2 linked regions of the Ketobacter sp. MCCC 1A13808 genome follow. The protein of the gene in region 1 interacts with the protein of each later gene in a pairwise test. Links are inferred from orthologs where the notes say so. Each region holds a gene or a part of one and is shown on either strand. Other genes may lie near its edges.

The links.
Region 2: the proteins of rpe (region 1) and eno interact in binary tests that used the Escherichia coli proteins (3 or more experiments, as listed by UniProt). The link is inferred for Ketobacter sp. MCCC 1A13808 from one-to-one orthologs.

Annotation. Positions count from the first base shown.
Region 1 is NZ_VRKW01000006.1:157,102-160,371, forward strand. Bases 319-3,265 are described here. They hold rpe (ribulose-phosphate 3-epimerase), read right to left. Parts: upstream 2,155-3,265; coding sequence 1,483-2,154; downstream 319-1,482. Other genes in these bases: trpE (anthranilate synthase component I), read right to left, coding at 319-462; FT643_RS13190 (phosphoglycolate phosphatase), read right to left, coding at 767-1,486; FT643_RS13200 (DUF3530 family protein), read left to right, coding at 2,299-3,265. Outside these bases: more of trpE, read right to left, coding at 1-318; more of FT643_RS13200, read left to right, coding at 3,266-3,270. UniProt on the Escherichia coli protein: Catalyzes the reversible epimerization of D-ribulose 5-phosphate to D-xylulose 5-phosphate.
Region 2 is NZ_VRKW01000005.1:74,019-77,211, forward strand. The notes cover bases 1-2,870. They hold eno (phosphopyruvate hydratase), read left to right. Parts: upstream 1-721; coding sequence 722-2,020; downstream 2,021-2,870. Other genes in these bases: kdsA (3-deoxy-8-phosphooctulonate synthase), read left to right, coding at 1-640; ftsB (cell division protein FtsB), read left to right, coding at 2,142-2,462; ispD (2-C-methyl-D-erythritol 4-phosphate cytidylyltransferase), read left to right, coding at 2,466-2,870. Also shown: more of ispD, read left to right, coding at 2,871-3,176. UniProt on the Escherichia coli protein: Catalyzes the reversible conversion of 2-phosphoglycerate (2-PG) into phosphoenolpyruvate (PEP). It is essential for the degradation of carbohydrates via glycolysis.

The sequences.
Region 1 (3,270 bases):
GGAGACCATCAGCATGATATCCGGGGTGCCAATAGGGTCAGGCTTTGCGCCTTTGTCCAGCCGTTTTTCGATATAACGTACAATATCGTAGCCGAAATAGCCCACCAAACCACCGTTGAATCGCGGGAGACCCTCAATATCCGGCACCTTGAAACGGGCTTGATATTCTTCCACGAACGCTAAAGGATCTTCTGCTTGCAGCTGCTCCTGTATTTCACCATCCTTCCGAATGACCACATCACGATTATTGACCGTGACGCACGTACGGCAAGGCAGGCCGATGAATGAATAACGGCCCCATTTCTCACCGCCCTGAACCGACTCGAATAGGTAGGTAAAGGGTTGATCTGCCAGTTTTTTATAGGTTGATAACGGCGTTTCCATGTCCGCTAATGCTTCGCGCATCAGCGGTATGCGGTTAAAGCCCTGCTCGGACAGGGTATTGAATTTTTCCAGTGTCATGATCATCGCGTTCGTGTCGGCCACATAGACACACCACACCCGGGTTCGGTGTCGAAGGCCTTTCTCTCTTAATCAGTTGTCGATAAATCGGTTCTTAATGATAGTTTGCCGCACTGATTCAATCAGCATGGGCAGAGATGGGTATCACCAACGCCATCGCCAGCGAAGATCGGTGAAAATTTTGGAAGGATTGTCCGAATAAGTACGATTCACAATATTCTACACAATGGTTCAATTACGAAGAATCCTAACATTACACCAGGTTGACGCCTTGTGCCAACCCTTAATCCTGGCCTGCCATCACTTATAATAACAGTTCTCGAAAATCGTCCATCAGCCAGTCGGGGCCGGACAGGGATACCGGCTCGCCATGGTTGTAACCATAGGTCAACGCTGCGCTGACCCAACCTGCGGCCCGGGCTGCCTTCACATCGTTACTGCTATCACCCACCATCAGGCATTGCTCCGGCAGATAACCAAAATGCTGGTCCACGTGCTGCAATGGCAACGGGTGCGGCTTCCTCTGCGGCAAACATTCGCCCCCAATAACCAATTGAAAATAAACTGCAATTTTTAAGCTCGCGAGCAACGGATCGGCATAGGGTTTGGGTTTGTTGGTTATTACCACCATCGGTATCCCGAGTACGGCAAAGGCTTGCAGCACTTGCTCCACACCCGGATACAATTGGCTGGAGCGACCATTTTCTTGGGCATAAAACCGATAAAACTCCGCCAAAGACGCGTTGAAAACCGCCTCATCCACCTGCGCAACCTGCTGCGGATCCGCACTGCCCGCCAGCGCCCTGCGCACCAACATCGCGGCACCGTTGCCTACCCAACCACGTACGTTTTCTTCGCCCGCCGCTGCATACCCCTGACTTTGCAGCATACGGTCAACCGCAACAGCAAGATCCAGCACGCTGTCCACCAGGGTACCGTCCAGATCAAATGCGATCAGTTTCGGCATTTCACCCCGGAAGTGACGTCGTAAGTCTCCGAGCACCGGCCCCAGGTTATCGCTCATCGCGCTGAAGCCAATTCAGCGCGCATGGCATCGATCACAGATTTATAATCCCGCTGACCGAAAATGGCTGAACCGGCTACAAACGTATCCGCTCCTGCCCGCGCAATATCGCCGATATTCTGAACCCCGACACCGCCGTCAATTTCCAGACGAATATCAAAACCGCTCTGATCTATCAACGCCCTTGCCTGGCGCAACTTGTTCAAGGTGTGGGGAATAAATTTTTGCCCACCAAACCCCGGATTAACAGACATCAGCAACACCATATCCAATTTGTCCATCACGTGCTCCATATGATGCAGCGGTGCCGCTGGGTTGAATACCAGCCCGGCTTTGCAGCCACCCTCCCGAATCATTGCCAGACTGCGATCAATGTGTTCACTGGCTTCCGGATGAAACGTGATATAGGACGCACCGGCATCGATAAAATCCCCAATGATACGATCCACCGGCTTGACCATCAGGTGCACGTCAATTGGCGCCGTGACACCATAAGACCGCAACGCCTTGCACACCATCGGCCCGATCGTGAGGTTAGGTACGTAATGGTTGTCCATCACATCAAAATGCACGACGTCTGCGCCGGCGCTCAGCACATTATCCACTTCCTCACCCAGGCGGGCGAAGTCAGCAGCGAGAATTGAAGGGGCAATCAGATAGTCAGCCATGGGGTTAGATCCCGAAATCATTGGTGAGTACGTAAGGTTGAGCCTGTTAGGGGCGCATTGTACCCCATGCGCCGCCAATTGCTAAAAACCTCGTCAGGTTGTGCCGCTATACTCAGACTCAGACCTACCGAGAGCTAATACACTATGCGGAAAAGCGGATTTTGGAAGATCTTTATTTTAATCGCAGCCTGCAACCCGGTTTTTGCGGCGACTGCGGACAAGAAACCCGACCAGGCCGACATTGCGGATCCTGCCGACGGATTTACCGACACGACGCCAAAGGCGCAACCACCGCAACGCGCCGAAACCAAGCAAGGTCAACAATTACAACGGCAACTGGAGAACACCGACATTCAAACCAACGCATCCTGGCTAGGGGTTAAGCCAGATCACTTTCTGGCTTTGTACCGGGCCGATTCCAGCGGCAAGCCCTACGCCAATCTGATTCTATTGCACGACAATCAACAACACCCTGATTGGCCCGGCCTGGTTCACCAAATCAGAACCCAGCTGACCCGGCATGGCTGGAACACACTTAGCGCTGCGGTACCGATGATTCCGGTGGGGGAAGTGCTGGCCGCACCTGAGCTGCAAAACCCGGCCCCGCCAGCGTCGGACGAGGCAGCGGCGACACCCCCGCCCGGTACAAAGCCGGCCGAATCCCGGCCTGAACCCGACACCGCAGAAGCAACCGCCGCCCCGAACACACCGGTTCCGGATGCCGCCACTACCGCCGGGCCGGTGGAGTATCCCGCAGCCGATGTTCCAAGCATACTGGCACAACGGGTTCAGCATGCGGTTAGGTTTATTCGGGCTCAAAGCCCCCTACCAATTTTCATTGCGGCAATCGGCAGCAGCGCAACCCAGCTGGAACAGCAGGGACAGGTCGTCCTGTCTGAGGGGATATCTGCGGTGGTCATAATCGACCCCACTCCGCTACCGGATAAAGATGGCCTTGATCCCGCTGCCCCCGGCATCCAATCCTTGGCGTTGCCGGTGTTGGATCTGGTACCTGAGTTTAACCCTCACAGCGATCCGCAGCTGCGCAAACAGGAGGCCGCCCAACTGCAACGACGACATTATCAGCAACGTGTTATTCCCGGTGCCACGGCGGGA
Region 2 (3,193 bases), on another replicon or contig:
CCGTGGGCCGGGCCTGGACGAGGGCCTGAAAATATTCCAGGAAATAAAAAGTACCTTTAACGTGCCGTTAATTACCGATGTGCACGAACCGGAGCAAGCGCAGCCGGTAGCGGAGGTCTGCGATATTATTCAGTTGCCTGCATTTTTGTCCCGGCAAACGGATCTGGTGGTTGCCATGGCGAAAACCGGTGCCGTCATCAACGTTAAAAAGGCGCAGTTCCTGGCTCCGCGCGAAATGAAACATATCATTCGCAAATGCGAAGAAGCCGGCAATGATCAGGTGATTCTCTGTGAACGGGGTTCCAGTTTTGGTTACAACAACCTGGTTGTCGATATGCTGGGCTTCGGCATCATGAAAGAATTCGGCAGTCCGATACTGTTTGATGTGACTCATTCACTGCAAATGCCCGGAGGCTTGGCGGAAGCAGCCGGGGGCCGTCGCGCTCAGGTCACAGAGCTGGCGTTGGCCGGTATGACTCAACGTATTGCTGGCCTGTTTCTGGAGGCGCATCCTGATCCGGATAAAGCCCGCTGCGATGGTCCTTGCGCCCTCCGGCTCGACATGCTGGAGCCGTTTCTGACACAAGTCAAAGCCATCGATGAATTAGTGAAAGGTTTCGCGGCGCTGGATACAGAATAATCCGCAAGCCGCGTCAATATTCTGAATTAAAGACACATTTGTCATTAACCGTTTTAACTCATAACAGGAGACATCCTTACAATGTCTAAGATCCTTCAAATCCGCGCTCGCGAAGTTCTTGATTCTCGTGGTAATCCCACGGTAGAAGCCGACGTCATTCTTGAATCCGGGGCAGCAGGTACAGCTTGTGCACCGTCCGGTGCCTCTACCGGTTCCCGTGAAGCATTGGAACTACGGGATGGAGATAAATCCCGTTACCTGGGCAAAGGCGTATTAAAAGCGGTTCAGGCGATAAACCAAGATATCGCCGAGCTGTTGAAAGGTAAGGACTCCCTGGACCAGAAAAAAATTGATCAGTTGATGATTGATGCGGATGGCACTGAAAACAAATCCAAATTCGGCGCCAACGCCATTCTTGCGGTATCGCTCGCCAATGCCAAGGCGGCAGCGGTCTATAAACAGGTTCCATTATTTCAGCACATCAGTGAAATCGCCGATGGCAAAGCCGGACCCTACAGCATGCCGGTGCCGATGATGAATATCATCAACGGCGGCGAGCATGCCGATAACAACGTAGACATCCAGGAATTTATGATTCAGCCGGTGGGTGCACCGAATTTTGCTGAAGCTCTGCGGTATGGTGCCGAAATCTTTCATTCATTAAAAAGTGTATTGCAGGCTCGTGGCCTGAGTACGGCGGTTGGCGATGAGGGTGGTTTTGCACCGGATCTGGCATCCAATGAAGAAGCATTGACGGTCATTGTGGAAGCGGTAGAAAAAGCCGGCTACGAGTTAGGAAAAGACATAACCCTGGCGTTGGACTGCGCTGCGTCCGAATTTTATAAGGATGGCAAATACGTCCTGGCAGGGGATAACAAAGTACTGGATTCGGAAGGTTTTGCAGATTATCTGGCAGACTTGTGCAGCCGTTATCCGATCGCTTCTATTGAAGACGGCCTGGACGAAAGCGATTGGGATGGATGGAAAGTCCTGACCGAAAAGCTGGGTGACAAAGTCCAGTTGGTCGGCGATGACTTGTTCGTAACCAATACCCAAATCCTGCAGCAGGGTATCGATAAAAAAATTGCTAACAGCATCCTGATCAAGTTCAATCAGATTGGCAGTCTGAGTGAAACTCTGGCCGCCATTAAAATGGCAAAAGATGCAGGTTACACCGCGGTCATTTCTCACCGCTCCGGTGAAACCGAAGACGCTACCATTGCTGACCTGGCGGTAGCCACGGCGGCTGGCCAGATCAAGACCGGTTCACTGTGCCGTTCTGACCGGGTAGCGAAATACAATCAACTACTGCGTATTGAAGAAATTATCGGTGATATCGCGCCCTATAAAGGACGTGCAGAGTTCACAGCTCTGAAGTAGTAGTAGAATCCGCCTCCCCGTAACGGATTTCAGCTAAACCGTTACGGGACTCGCGGGCTTGACGCCTGTCATAATTGCCCCCATTCTTAAATCACCAATACATCCCGTTACAGCAGTGGTTATGACCGATCAACCCCAACAGCAATGGATCACCTTGCCCCGGGTCCTATTCTGGATCCTGATCCTGATGTTTTTTCTGCTACAACTGCGCCTGTGGATTGGTGAAGGCAGTCTGGCAGACGTGTGGCGCCTGAGTGGCGAAACTGAGCGGCAGGAACAGGAAAACCACATCGTCTCTGAACGCAATAAGCGTTTGCAGGCGGAAGTAAAAAACCTCAAGGAAGGACTTGATGCAGTGGAAGAGCGAGCGCGAACCCAGCTGGGTATGGTAAAAGAGGACGAAACTTTTTTTCTTATCATTGACGGCCAACAGCAGCAATAATCTATGAGTACATCTCCAGTGATTTGGTGCGTCGTCCCGGCGGCGGGGGTGGGCAAGCGTTTTGGCGCATCGAAACCAAAGCAGTATTTGCCCTTCCATGGCATGACCGTATTCGAATCAACCCTGCAGCGTTTGCTTGAAGTACAGGGAATTCAGCAAGTCGTCGTTGCTATCAGCACCGAAGATGCTTTTTTCAAAAAGCTCCCGGTCGCTCGTAATTGCAAAGTGAAATCCGTGATCGGAGGAGCCGAGCGTTGCCATTCCGTGCTTAATGGTTTGCGTTATTTGTCTAATTTGGGTTCAGATCAGGACTGGGTTTTGGTGCATGATGTGGCCCGTCCCTGTGTGCGCGCAGCGGACATTCAGAAGCTCATCGAACAAGTAATTCAGTTTGATAGCGTTGGCGGGATTCTGGGTAACCCGGTTCGCGATACGATGAAGCGAGCGAACCGGGTTAATGAAATTGTGGACACCGTGGACCGCAACCAGTTGTGGCACGCACTGACACCACAGATGTTTCGTTTGGGCGCTTTAACATCTGCGCTGACGTCAGCCTTGGCGGATGATGTCGTGGTGACCGACGAGGCTCAAGCCATGGAGCGGGTCGGATATCACCCGCTCTTGGTTGAAGGCCACAATGACAATATCAAAATTACCCACCCGCAAGACTTGCCGTTGGCTGAATTGTTTGCACAACAGCAAACTGCCCCGTAAATTAACCCCGCTGGTTG